DNA from 3 places in the Leuconostoc sp. DB-1 genome. Region 3 is predicted to be linked to each of the others. Evidence: riboswitches for the same ligand, from Rfam matches in the RefSeq annotation. Region 3 holds a riboswitch; each other region holds the start of a gene.

Region 1 (4,432 bases), 580 kb from region 3:
ACGGCTTTCACCTTCTTCAAAACCATGAGAGGTCATAGCCATCGCTAAATTATTTGACCATATTAATGCTTGACTAATGGCTTTAAAATAAAGTTTAGGCGACCAAAAACTCAAGACCTCACCTCGCATCAGCCCCACTGCCCGAATCGTTTTAACTGAATTTATAATTTTGGGAATAAAACTCAATGCACCCAGAATGCCATATACAAAGGTTGCGGACATTTTGACATTTTGTTCAAGAGAACGTAATAATTCGTACAAAACCATAGTCGACATAAATGCCGCGCCCATGAATACATAGGCACCTACACGTGTGGTCATTACTAGTGCAAAATGTAATCGTTGTGATTCGTCTCCTGTACCAAAAAAATAAAATGATGTGAATGATCCGAATGCCGGCAAAATTGATACAATCAATAACCGAGCAAAAGTTTTCAAATGGCTTTTAGTCACTATTAAAATCAAAATACTAACAACAATTAAAAACAGATTGAGATAAACTGATTTTGTGAACGCAATTTCTATCGAAATAAGCAATACTAATAGTAATTTTTGTGTTTCATTCATGAATTAACTACACTTTCATATTTCAAACCATTTTGATCAAAGCGAACATGATAATCAATATATTGAATAATGCCGTGTGTTTGGTGTGAAATCATGATAATACTTTGTTCAAGGTCATTTGACGACTGTTTAATGATTTGCATGACATGTTGAATAGAATTCGTATCCAATCCAGATAATGGCTCATCTAACAGCAAGGTGTCGGGTGCAATAATTAACATAATCAGTATTTGTAGCTTTTTTTGTTGGCCACCTGATAATTCGTAAACACTATGCTTTTCAAGACCTATTAAATTTAACTTTTGCATGCACTGGTCAACCTTCTCAGTTGTCCAATAATCAGCGTGATGGCTATGGGCTCTAGCCTGCTCAACTTCTTCAGAAACGGTAATGTTTAAAAATTGGTCAGCTGCATTTTGAAATACTAAACCAACTTTCCTAGCATATATTTTTTTACGAAGTTTATCGAGTAGCTTCCTTTGATACAACAACGAGCCCTCATAATCGTGTAATCTTGCAAAAGTAAGCAGTAAGCTTGATTTTCCAATACCATTGGGTCCAGTAATTAAGGTGATTTTATCTTTTGCCCACTCAAAACTGCTATTCTTCAATATGGATTGTTTACCGTTGTTTACCGTCACATGTGCCATGCTAAACACAGACTCATTAAATTCATCATTAGTAACAATACTATCATTTACATCTTGTTTAAAAAAAGGAGACCAAGCTGTAGAATCAATACATGCTATATGTCGATTTTCAATACGATATAAATCTGTTATCAGATTTTCGTATCCACTTGTGTCATGATCTGAAACTAAAATACCATGTCCTTGATCAACTAATTTTTTTAACAATACTTGTAACTCATGTCGATGCTCTGGATCAACGGCCGCAAAAGGTTCATCCAATAAAATAATTTCTGCACCCATCGCTAATGTTTCAGCTAAAGCAACCTTTTGCAATTCTCCACCTGACAAGTATGAAAGTTCTCGGTGTCGCAGTGATTCAATTCCTACCTCTGATAAAGCAGAATTAATTCTCTTATCAATTTCCTCGGTAGTTAAAGATAAATTTTCTAATGAAAAAATTAATTCATCTTCTACGCGATCCATGGCAAATTGTTGATCTGGATGCTGAAATAGCATGGCAACTTTTTTAGCGCGATGGTTCGCTTTGATTTGAGCAATTGATTGATGGTTCAAAGACACTTCCTGTGACAATTCGCCGCCATATTTAGGATATAACCCAGCTAAGGCAGTCATCAAAGTTGATTTGCCACATCCAGATGAACCAACTAATAATATAAATTGTTCTGGTCTAATCTCCAGTGAAATATCTTCTAAGATAATTTCATCGTCAAATTTAATATCCAAATGATTGGCCTTTAATTCCGTCATACTTTTATTGACCTTATCGGTTTGTTTTTAATAATTTAGACTTCTCTAGCAAGTTGACAATCCAGTAAACTAATAGACCGGCAAAAAATGCAATTGAAATCCAGCGAACAATAAACAACCCAACTAGCATACCAAAATCAAATTGTAGATATCCATCGTGGAACAATGACCAGATGAATGTCACGCATGTTCCAGTAAATGTTGACAAAATCAAACCCATTTTCCAGCTTTTATATCCTGTCAAAGTAAAACCAAGCTCTGATCCGATACCTTGAATAAATCCAGAAATTAGTGTTGCAACACCCCAATAGCCGCCCAACAAGGCTTCTCCAGTGGCGCCAAGCAATTCACCTATTAATCCCGCACCAACACGTTTCAATAAATAACTAGCCAATGGGGCTGCCATCATCCATGGCCCAATAGTGATTGCAATGGTGTATTGGTGTAACCCAAGCGGAACTAAGACTGCATCAAGTGCTGTGTACACTGGATCCATAATAAAATAAATCACACCAAAGGCAATACCAATCAACGCCATTAAAATGACTTCTCGCAAAGACCATTTCCCTTTTGATCCCGCTGTTACTGTTTCTACTTGTTCCATAAACATCTCTCCTCTTGTTTCGAGGTTGTATGTTTCGATAAAATACCTTTTATAGTATAAGTGTCCATACAAAAAGCCACCAACCACAAAAGAATTTAGTGATTGATGGCATCAAAAAGACATCTTAATCTAACTTATTCTTCCTTCGCAGGTATTAACCTGACAGGTTCAATGGGTATTATCTCAACCTTACGGTACCCCAGATAAAATATTAACTTCGTGAATTAGTATAACCTATTCTAATTTTAAATGCAAAGAAATTTTCTAGCCCATTAGCTACACCATAAAACCATTTGCAATTTTAATTTTTCAATGCTATGCTAATCTCATTAAAAAATATATATGCTGTCCACTAGGGGTGCCTTCTTGGCTGAGATGATATTATTTATCAATCCCTTCGAACCTGATCTAGTCAATGCTAGCGTAGGAAAGTGGTATTCTTTTTACAAAAGATACTCTTTTTTGCCTAGTCAAGAGAGAGTTTTTTTGTTGGATATGTAAAGATTTTAGGAGAAATTATGTTTTCAGAAGAATTGCGCACCCAAGCTGCACCAATTATGACAGCCATTCATGATCACGCATTTGTTCGTGGCATTGCGGACGCTTACGTTCCCCGAGAAGCTTTGATTTTTTACGTTGAACAAGATTTCCAATATCTTAGTGAATTTATCAAAATTTATGCCAATGCCATTACAAAATTAACTGATCGTAATGAAATGAAATTTTTTGCTGATTCAATTGATTTCATTTTAAATAGCGAAATTCATCCCCATCATGTTTTTTGTGACGTTGCCGGCGTTGAATATGAAACATTGCAACACGCCACGCCAACACCTAAAGCATATCTATACGAATCACATATGTATCGTGCGGCTGACACCGGCTCCTTATTAAATATTCTAGCTGCTTTTCAGGCGTGCCCTTGGACCTATAATGAAATTGCAAAAAAACAAGTTCAGGAGAAAGCAAACACAAATGATAACCCATTCAAAAGCTGGATTGATTTTTATGATAATACAGATGATGATTCGGAAGTTTCACTATCTGACAAAATCTTTGAATGGATAGATCGCTTGGCAGAAAATGCAACAACTCAACAACGCCAACAGGCCACACATTTTTTTCTTAAAAGTTGTGAATTAGAATGGCAGTTCTGGGAACAAGCCTACCACCAAGAAGACTGGCGCTTCAAAGATGTATTAAATCAGGCAAACACTTTGTAAGGCTATTGATGTAAAGAAGTGAAATTTAATAACACAAAAATGTTGCGTCGTTATTTAATGACGCAACATTTTTGTGTATCCGTGAATTTATTTGTTTGTAGCTTTCAAAAAAGCTAATTTTAATTCAGCATTGTCTTCTGGTGTACCTAACGCAATACGAATCCACTCAGGATTAAGTCGATCGTTGACTTGGAAACCTTGTTCTAATAATTTTTGACCAACTTTTTTCGTTTCGCCAACCTTTATCCAAATAAAATTAGCCTGTGATTCATAAAACTTAAACTTATTTTTAGTCAAAAAATCTTGGAACTTTTGGCGCTCTACTTGAAAACGTTGGACATTTTTCTGCAAGTACTCTTGATCTAATACAGCAGCCGTGCCACCAGCAATCTGATAGGTTGATAAATTATAGGGTAAACGAACTGCTTGCATCGCACTATAAAGGGTATCTTGCATGATGCCATATCCAACACGTAAATTAGCTAGACCGTATGCCTTTGATAAGGTACGTAGCACAACCAAGTTTGTGTACTCAGCTACCAAAGGTGCCACGGTAGCATCAGGTTCATCTACAAAATCATAGTAGGCTTCGTCCACTACTAACGTAATATTTGCTGGCAGCTTGTCCAAAAAGCGCT
Region 2 (4,432 bases), 200 kb from region 3:
AACTAAATATATTTGTATGGATCTGTATTGATTTTTGTAGCAACTACATCAACAGTGTCACCAAACCATTCTGTGACCTTATCAACCATTTTTTCGTTGGCAATAGCTTCCATATGATGATCAGGATCAATCACAATAAAATTTGAAGCCAAGATGTCATGCCCAACGTGATAGTAGACATCGGCTGTGACGTAGGCATCAGCTCCTGCTTGTTGCGCAACCCGCCACCAACGGCCACCATCTCCACCTAGCACAGCGATCTTTTGAATTGGCTTTGTCACATCTTTAGCAATAACACGCACTGCTTGAACATGAAACAAATCACGAATTTTCACAGCGTATTCTTGTACAGAAATTGGTTGCTCTAATTGTCCGATCCTGCCAAGACCAGTTTTCTTATCTACATTTGGTACTAAAGGCACTACATCTTGAATACCAAGTGCCTCGGCCAACCAATCATTCATGCCACCTTGTGCACTGTCCATATTAGTATGTGAAGCATAAACAACGATATGGTGTTGAATCAAATCTGCATACATTCGATTTTGAGGCTGTGATAAGTCTAGATTTTTCGCCGGGAAGAACATGATCTCATGGTGTGCCCATATAAAATTGACCTGATTATCAATTGCTTCTTGAACCACTTCTGGACGAACATCAAGGGCTGTCATTACTCGATGTACAGGCTGCTTAGGATCACCAATTTGCAATCCCGTGGGGTCACCCTCCTCAGCTAATTGTTTCGGCGCAAAAAGTTCAATCTTGTCAATTAACTCTTGTGCAATCACTTGATAACCTCCTGAATTTGCTGATATTTTTTTTTCCAATCTTGATAAATGGGTGAATCAGCTTTTCCAGCAAATTCAAGATTTTCAAAAATTGTGTCGATACGATCCAATTCTTTCTGCCATTTAGCAACAAAAACTGACGTTTTTCTCTTTCGCAAGACAGGACCAAATTTTTTATCGAGGCTTGATAAACTTTGGGTGCCCTTTGTTGCAATCATAATTTCATAAAAGTGGTTATCCTCTTGTTCAATAACCTCGTCGTTAATTTTATACTGATGGTTGTTTAGCCATGTTCGCACAATGTGCTCATCAGTATTAGGTTGTAGTATAAGCGTTTCAAAACGTTTTGCTCTTGAAAATCCCGCTTCTAATATATCTGTAATTAAGACACCACCCATACCAGCGATTGTGACCGTGTCAATATGATCCTCATCTTTAATTGCCGCTAATCCATTCGCCAATCTCGCCTCAAGTTGTGTGGTTAACGCTCTTCGAACAATTTCGTGCTGCGCATTTTCGTAAGGTCCTTTAGCAACCTCACCAGCAATCGCAAACGATATTTTGTTATTGATTAATAGATTAGCAGGTAAATAGGCGTGATCAGAGCCAATATCGGCTAACCTTGCGCCTTTGGGTACAAATGAAGCCACAGCTGCAAGCCGTGGTGAAAGATGAATACTGTCCATTTTCTATCCTTAAAGTTGTTTTTTTTACTCATTTTAGTATAACAAATAAGTCAATATCTCGCTGATATCATGTACTTTTAATTAATAAAGACCACAAGTTACATCATACTCAAATTTCATAATTAAAAACATTAGAATGTTAGAAAATATAACATAATTTTGGGATTAAATTCTATTGCATACGAATAGTTTGCACGATAATTTGTCTTGTGTTACACTCTAGGCGTGAGCTTTTCACAAATAACTGAAAACACCAAAATCTGGGGTGCCGTCGCGCTGAGATAAAACCCATCACACCTGATCTAGTTAATACTAGCGTAGGGAGATTTACTTGAAAATGTATTAATGAACTGACATATCTTGACGGTACTATGTTTTGTAACGTTATCACTATAATATATGATGATGAAATAACACAAGTTTGTTAAGTAACGTTTCTGCATTGAGATCATGACCACAATTTTTCAAGCCAGTCTTCCTTGTGAAGTCTGGCTTTTTCTAATTACACCCGATTTTGCGGTGATTTCGGTTACATCAATTATTAACCAATAAGTCATGTAAACAGTTGTATAGCTCATGCACCTATTGGTTAATATCGGAAATTTTAGGAGGTTTTGCAAATGTCTGCAAACAAATGGTCACTTCGCGATGTTATCTTCATCGCACTAATCGGTGTTTTTTTTGGATTTATATTTTGGGCTTGGGCATTTGGTTATAATGTCATCGCTGCCTTTTTAACACCATTTGGATTAAGCGCATATGCTAATGATGCAACATTGGGTCCTTGGCTAATGGCTGGTCCGATGGCTGGGTTCATCTTACGTCGTCCTGGCGCATCAATTATAGGTGAAACACTTGGCGGCACAATTGAAATGGTGTTTGGCTCTCAATGGGGTGTCATGAACGTTGTTTCTGCATTAATCCAAGGGTTTGGTACCGAACTTGGATTTGCTGTATTTGGCTACCGTCGTTGGGACAAAACGAGTTTGTCAATGTCTGTCATCACAGTTACCATTGTGACGTTTATTTGGGACCTGTTCCGTAATGGTTATGCTGACTACTCATTTGGTTTGTTGATTGGATTATTTATTACTCGCCTCATTTCAGCAGCTATTTTTGCAGGAGTTATCGTTTACTTCACACAAAAATTAGTTGCTAAATCAGGTATTCTAGAGGTCAATAAAAACGAGGTGGTCTCATGATATCAAGTATTGCGGTCCAAGTATTGCCGATGACAGCTGACACAGAAGAAGTCATTCGCATAGTTGATCATGTGATTGCTTATATTGACAAGAGTGGTGTCAACTATCAGGTAGGTGCTTTCGAATCAACTCTCGAAGGTGATTACGATCAACTAATGGATATTTTAAAAAATTTGCCCAAGGTTGCAGCAGAAATTAGTGACATCCCTGTCATGGTATACAGCAAAATAAACATGGCTACAGATTCTGATGTTTTAACCATTGCAAAGAAAACAGATAAATATAAATAAGCGGAATTTCCGCGTACATAGGGAATTATTATGGTTACTCATTTAAAACATATCAGTTTGTCATATGGCAATACAAAAATACTTGATGATACCACCATGTCAATATCTCACAATAGTTTTAACCTGCTAATTGGTCCCTCTGGCTCTGGAAAATCAACCCTTCTCCGAATATTTGCAGGATTATATCCGCAACTAAAAGGTGAAGTACTTGTTAATGATCAAGCAGTTACCACATTACCGGCTAACGAGAAAGCCAAAGTCGTCGGTTTTTTATTTCAAGATCCAGACACACAATTTGTTATGAAAACGCCACTGGATGAATTGATTTTCACTTTAGAAAACTTGCAAGTTGATCCTTCTGATATCAAGCAACGTGCAACGCACGCTCTAGAATTTGTTGGTATTTCAGACTTAACTCATCAAGACATTGACACCTTATCAGGTGGTGAAAAACAAAAAGTTGCATTGGCTATCATTGTTGCAATGCAAAGTGATTTCTTATTATTAGACGAACCTTTTGCAAATATTGATAGCCAATCTCGCCAAGACCTATTAGCTAAATTGAAAGATTTACAAATACAGGGACAAACCACTATATTAATCACTGATCATGATTTACATGGGTACGAGCCACTTGTTGATCATGTGTGGGAAATACACCACAAAAAAGTAGCAACTGTTAGTAACTTTCAGAATCGTATTTTACCGGAACAAAATGTCCACCTGCAATTACCTAAAGAAGGTGTTTTGCAATTAAAAAATTTTGAACTTTTAGTGGGGCAACGTCAATTAATTAGTATTTCTGATTTACCTTTGTCTCCCGGTGGAATTACGCTCTTTACTGGAGCAAATGGCACAGGCAAGTCGTCCCTTTTCAATGCGCTAACTCGACTAAAATCCTACCAGGGTGACATTTTGTATATAGATCAAAATATCAAAAAATTTAATGCTGCTAAATATGCAAAACAAGTAGCATTGATCTTTCAAAATGCAGAACGGCAGTTTTTACGAATGACGATTCGTGAGGAAATCGCGTTGAGCATGCAACATGCGCAACAACCAGAAAAATGGTCCGAAAACGTAATTACTCGTTACTTAGAGCGCTTAAATTTGGATGGGCTACAAGATCATGTCGTTTATCAGCTCTCTGGCGGGCAAAAGAAAAAAGTTCAACTCTTGGTGATGTTAATTGTTGGCACACCAATATTATTGTTAGACGAACCTATTGCTGGTCTGGACACAGATTCCGTTCGGGTTGTAGGCGAAATTTTACGAGAAATCGCAGATAATGGACGGCAACGTTTTATTATTATTAGCCACCAACTAGATCAGCTACGCCCAATCATTGATTATCATTTGCATCTATCTAATCGAACTTTACAATATATGGAGCATTTTTTATGAATCCAAGTGTTAAATTTCTACTTATACTTATCGTTAGCATCGAACTAACTTTTGTCCTTAAT
Region 3 (4,432 bases):
TTTAGCAATTGGTTTTGAATTAACTCGTATTATTCAAACAGAAGATAAACTAAAAGTAGCGCCATTAAATGGTGCCTTCTTATCACTATTTGCATTCTTTATGTGCTTGCCAGAATTGGTTTTAAAAGGCGGAAAAATTGTTCTGCTAAATACTATATCCAAGGACGAGACAGTTATCAACGGATTTAGAATGACTAGCACAATCGACCGTGTTGGAACAAGTGGTATTTTCACAGCGATTATTATGGCTATTTTAGCAGTTTGGTTGTATTCATTCTGTGTGAAACATAACTGGACGATTAAAATGCCGGATGCTGTACCGGAAGGTGTATCAAGATCATTTACGGCATTGATTCCAACTTTCGTTATTGCTTTTGTTGTACTGGGTATTAATGGTTCCTTAGTGTTACTCGGTACTGACATTTTCAAAATGATTGCAATACCATTTAGCTTCGTTACAAGCATGACTAGCACCTGGCTAGGAATTATGGTGATTGAGTTCTTGATTCATGCCTTGTGGATTGTTGGTATTCATGGCGCTAACATTATTTCCGCATTTATTACGCCTATCTTCTTAGCAAATATGGTAGCAAATTCAAATGGGGCTAACATACCGTTTGCTGGAGAATTTAATAATGCCTTTGCTATCTTAGGTGGCTCTGGTGCGACACTTGGATTATGCATATTTATTACTTTACTAGCACGTTCCGAACAGCTAAAAGTTTTAGGCCGAGCTTCAATCGTACCATCACTTTTTAATATTAACAAGCCGTTAATATTTGGATTACCAATTGTTTATAATCCTTATCTAGCTATTCCATTTTTCTTGGCACCAATGGCAACAGCTTCCGTTGCTTATGCAGCCATTAACTTCCATATCATTCGGCCAATTGTTATTCAAGCACCATGGCCATCCCCAGCCGGAATCGGTGCATTTATTAGTACCGTTGATTGGAAAGCAGCAGTCTTAGCAATAATCTGTGTTGTAATAGCTTTCATTATTTACTTACCATTTATCAAAATATATGATACTAAGTTGTACAATGATGAGCAGGGGAAAACACAAGTACAGCCTTAATGACGAGGCATCAAAATACTGGTCTGTGTTTAGTAACAGACTGGTATTTTTTATATTCTCGACTGGCTGATTTGTGAAAGGTAAATTTCATCAGTAAGGATATCACTTAATGACAAACTTATGTGAAAAATAGAATGAATTACTTACATTTAATAGAAAATTTATGATACAATAATGCTTGTGCTAGGGGCGCCAAAATGGCTGAGAAGAACCCTTCGAACCTGAACTGATTAACATCAGCGTAGGAAAGTGCTACATTTTTTAACGTAGCATTTTTCTCTAGGTGAGAAAAATGTTTTTTTATTGCATAAAATGACTTATTGAGAGGATTTTTTTGAAAAATGAATAATAATCACTAGGGGCGTCGCAAAGACTGAGATGATGTATATCGGTCCCTTTGAACCTGATCTAGTTAATACTAGCGTAGGAAAGTGACCAATATTTGATAACGACATGTACTGTTGTCAAAAGTGTCCTTTTTTATGTATTTAAGGGCACTTTTTTATTGGAAAAGGAATTTAATTATGATGACACCAAAACATAACCGAATCATGGATCATGGCCTAGCTGGAATACAGCACGTGTTTGTTTCTAACGTGTGGTTAGATCCAATTTATGTTGCCGCTGCCGCAGGGCTCTCACTGAACTTATCAACTAATCTTGTGAACACGATTTTTATTGTTTCAGGATTAGTCACGCTTACACAGGCAACAAAATTAGCGAAGCTGCCTATTGTTCAAGGGCCGTCAGCTGCTTTTGACGCGTTAATGATTAATGCTGGTAAAGCTGGTCAGTTAGCAACGGCGAGTGGTTCAATTTTACTGAGTGCACTCATTGTATTTTTATTGTCTGTTACAGGACTTATCAATAAACTAATCAAATTATTGACACCGGCAATTACCGGAACACTAATATTTTTGGTTGGTATTTCTTTATCTGGATTCACACTATCTGAATTCTTAGGTGTTTATCCAGGTGATAAAGGTTTCTCTTCACCAACAACACTTATTTTGTCTATTACTACAGCAACTATTGTCATTCTATTGTCGATATTTGGTAAGGGATTTTGGAAACGTTTTTCCTTTTTAATCGCGCTAATTGTTGGTGATATTCTAGCAGTTTCGTTAGGTGTCGTAGATTACAGCGTATTATCAACAAAATCATGGTTTGGCATGCCTCATTTATTGCCTTATGGATCGCTAAAGTTTAATTGGGTCATGTTTTTGACATTCTTTGTTGCCTATGTGGTTGCAGTGGTAGAGGCTTTAGGTGTCTATCAGGCAGCTGGCGATACTTTAAAAGAAAATATTTCACCAAGGCGCATTCAAAATGGTCTAATTGGCGAATCTGCGGGATCAATGTTTTCATCCTTGTTCGGAGGCTTTCCAACAACTGCTTTTGCGCAGAATGTAGGGATTTTAAACTTAACTGGTAATGTTTCGAGAATACCAGTAATTATTGCAGGGATTTTGTTTGTCGTACTAGGTTTTGTTCCTAAAATTGGTGCGTTTTTGGCAATAACGCCTAGTCCAGTGATTGGGGGCATATTTTTGCCCGCAGCAACAACTTTAATTCTGACTGGATTCAACATTTTGAAAAGAGCGCCTGACAACAATGAAAATAACATGATTATTGGATTGTCTATCATACTAGCGATTGCTCTGCCTAACTATGCAACCGGCTGGTCAGGTGTTACAGGTGAATTATTATCTAATAGCATATTAGTCGGTGCGTTGTCTGCCATCATCTTACAGTTTGCCTTGGTTAACTTACCACGAATGATAAAAAATATAAGAGGATCTCATGATTGAAAAATCTAAAAAAATTCAAAGCGACATTTTAACTTTCATTAATAAATACAAGGATCATCAAACAGAGCGATATGAATCGGACTTCAATCAGCTAGTTATGCGCATTTTTGCTTATCAATTTCAAAACAATTTACCGTATAAAAAATTTGCCCAATTGCGACATAAAAACCTCTTGACTGTAAAAAACTGGCGCGAGGTTCCGCTAATTCCGATTCAAGCGTACAAAGAATTAATTCTGTCAACCGAAGATATTAATCAAGCTGCGGATGTTTTTTATTCGAGTGGCACAACAAATATTAATCATAGAAGCAAACATTATATCTCGAATTTAAATATTTGGGAAGAATCTATGCGGGCAGGATTCAAGAAAAACGTTTTGCCTAATACGGATAAAATTAGAATACTTTCTTTGTTTCCGGGTATGGCAGATAACCCTAACTCTTCTTTATCTCGCTATATATCAACCGCTATACGAGAATTTGGTACTGAAAATAGCCATATCTTTTTTGAAAATAACCAACTAAACTATTCGGAACTAATCGTTGCTCTTCAAGAAGCAGAAAAAATCATGAGCCCATATTACTTTTGGGTGCTTCGTTTTCTTATGTTCATCTATTGGCATACTTACAGCAACATCATCAATCCTTTAATCTGGCAAAAGAAAGCATTATTTTTGATACTGGTGGATTTAAGGGCAAGTCAAAAGAAGTGAGTATGACTGACTTATATGCTGATTTGGAGAGCACATTTAAGGTGACACGCGAACAAATTATAAATATGTACGGCATGACAGAGATTAGTTCTCAATGTTACGATAGAAATTTAATGGATCATTCAGAAAATAAAACAGTTTATTTTGATAAAATAGCACCTGCTTGGGTAAAAACTCAGGTCTTGGATACTGAAACGTTACAGCCTGTTGTACAGGGTCAACGTGGCCTATTGGCATACTACGACTTAGCTAATTGGGATTCCTGCGTATCAATTCTAACTGAAGACATTGTTATCAAAAATAATCATGGATTCACAGTCATTGGTAGAGCAAAAGGATCGGTGGCTAAGGGTTGTTCCATCACCGCTGATGAGCTTTTACAACTGCAATAAAGGTGTCAATAATGTCTAATAAAGAAATGACAAAAATTAATATTTTTTACACGCCAGACAGCATTATCCTTGGTGATTTAACCGAAAAGGTAGTTGAAAATGAAACACATCATCTTGTATTGTGTTATCCCAAAATAACCGAACAAGAAATAAAAGAGATTACAAAAATAATAACGCATAACCGTAATCATTATTTAAAGCATCTTACAGTGAATGAAATTATTGATATTATTGCTCGGGCAGCAGAAAAATGGACTAACCCATCGTATCATCTTCGGAAAATAGCAGAAAAAGCAGTCCCCGCGGTAACTGGTTATGACGCTGATCAATTTAGTTTAGAGCTCAAAAACTTTATTCGCTTATTTCGAAAGAAAGAATTAAAACGATTTGTGAATACCGAACTTGGACAATCAGGTGCAATGTTGGATGATTTTCAGCC

The links. Region 3 has a riboswitch for thiamine pyrophosphate ahead of HFP47_RS03300 (solute carrier family 23 protein). Riboswitches for the same ligand answer to the same signal wherever they lie in the genome.
Region 1: it holds a riboswitch for thiamine pyrophosphate, as region 3 does, so the genes downstream of both, tenA (thiaminase II) here and HFP47_RS03300 (solute carrier family 23 protein) in region 3, are expected to answer to the same signal.
Region 2: it holds a riboswitch for thiamine pyrophosphate, as region 3 does, so the genes downstream of both, HFP47_RS02465 (ECF transporter S component) here and HFP47_RS03300 (solute carrier family 23 protein) in region 3, are expected to answer to the same signal.

The regions. Positions count from the first base shown of each region.
Region 1 is NZ_JABFNJ010000001.1:1,297,606-1,302,037, forward strand. Features, by position in the region: gene HFP47_RS06285 (energy-coupling factor transporter transmembrane protein EcfT) at 1-567, opposite strand, end outside; gene HFP47_RS06290 (ATP-binding cassette domain-containing protein) at 564-1,967, opposite strand; gene HFP47_RS06295 (ECF transporter S component) at 1,981-2,571, opposite strand; TPP riboswitch at 2,695-2,783, opposite strand; TPP riboswitch at 2,916-3,018, shown strand; gene tenA (thiaminase II) at 3,090-3,794, shown strand; gene hisC (histidinol-phosphate transaminase) at 3,882-4,432, opposite strand, start outside.
Region 2 is NZ_JABFNJ010000001.1:515,642-520,073, reverse strand. Features, by position in the region: gene HFP47_RS02475 (Nif3-like dinuclear metal center hexameric protein) at 3-788, opposite strand; gene HFP47_RS02470 (class I SAM-dependent methyltransferase) at 785-1,474, opposite strand; TPP riboswitch at 1,726-1,815, shown strand; gene HFP47_RS02465 (ECF transporter S component) at 2,095-2,676, shown strand; gene HFP47_RS02460 (thiamine-binding protein) at 2,673-2,966, shown strand; gene HFP47_RS02455 (ATP-binding cassette domain-containing protein) at 2,997-4,370, shown strand; gene HFP47_RS02450 (energy-coupling factor transporter transmembrane protein EcfT) at 4,367-4,432, shown strand, end outside.
Region 3 is NZ_JABFNJ010000001.1:713,432-717,863, forward strand. Features, by position in the region: gene celB (PTS cellobiose transporter subunit IIC) at 1-1,078, shown strand, start outside; TPP riboswitch at 1,254-1,343, shown strand; TPP riboswitch at 1,426-1,525, shown strand; gene HFP47_RS03300 (solute carrier family 23 protein) at 1,603-2,889, shown strand; gene HFP47_RS10600 (hypothetical protein) at 3,475-3,993, shown strand; gene HFP47_RS03310 (acyl-CoA reductase) at 4,005-4,432, shown strand, end outside.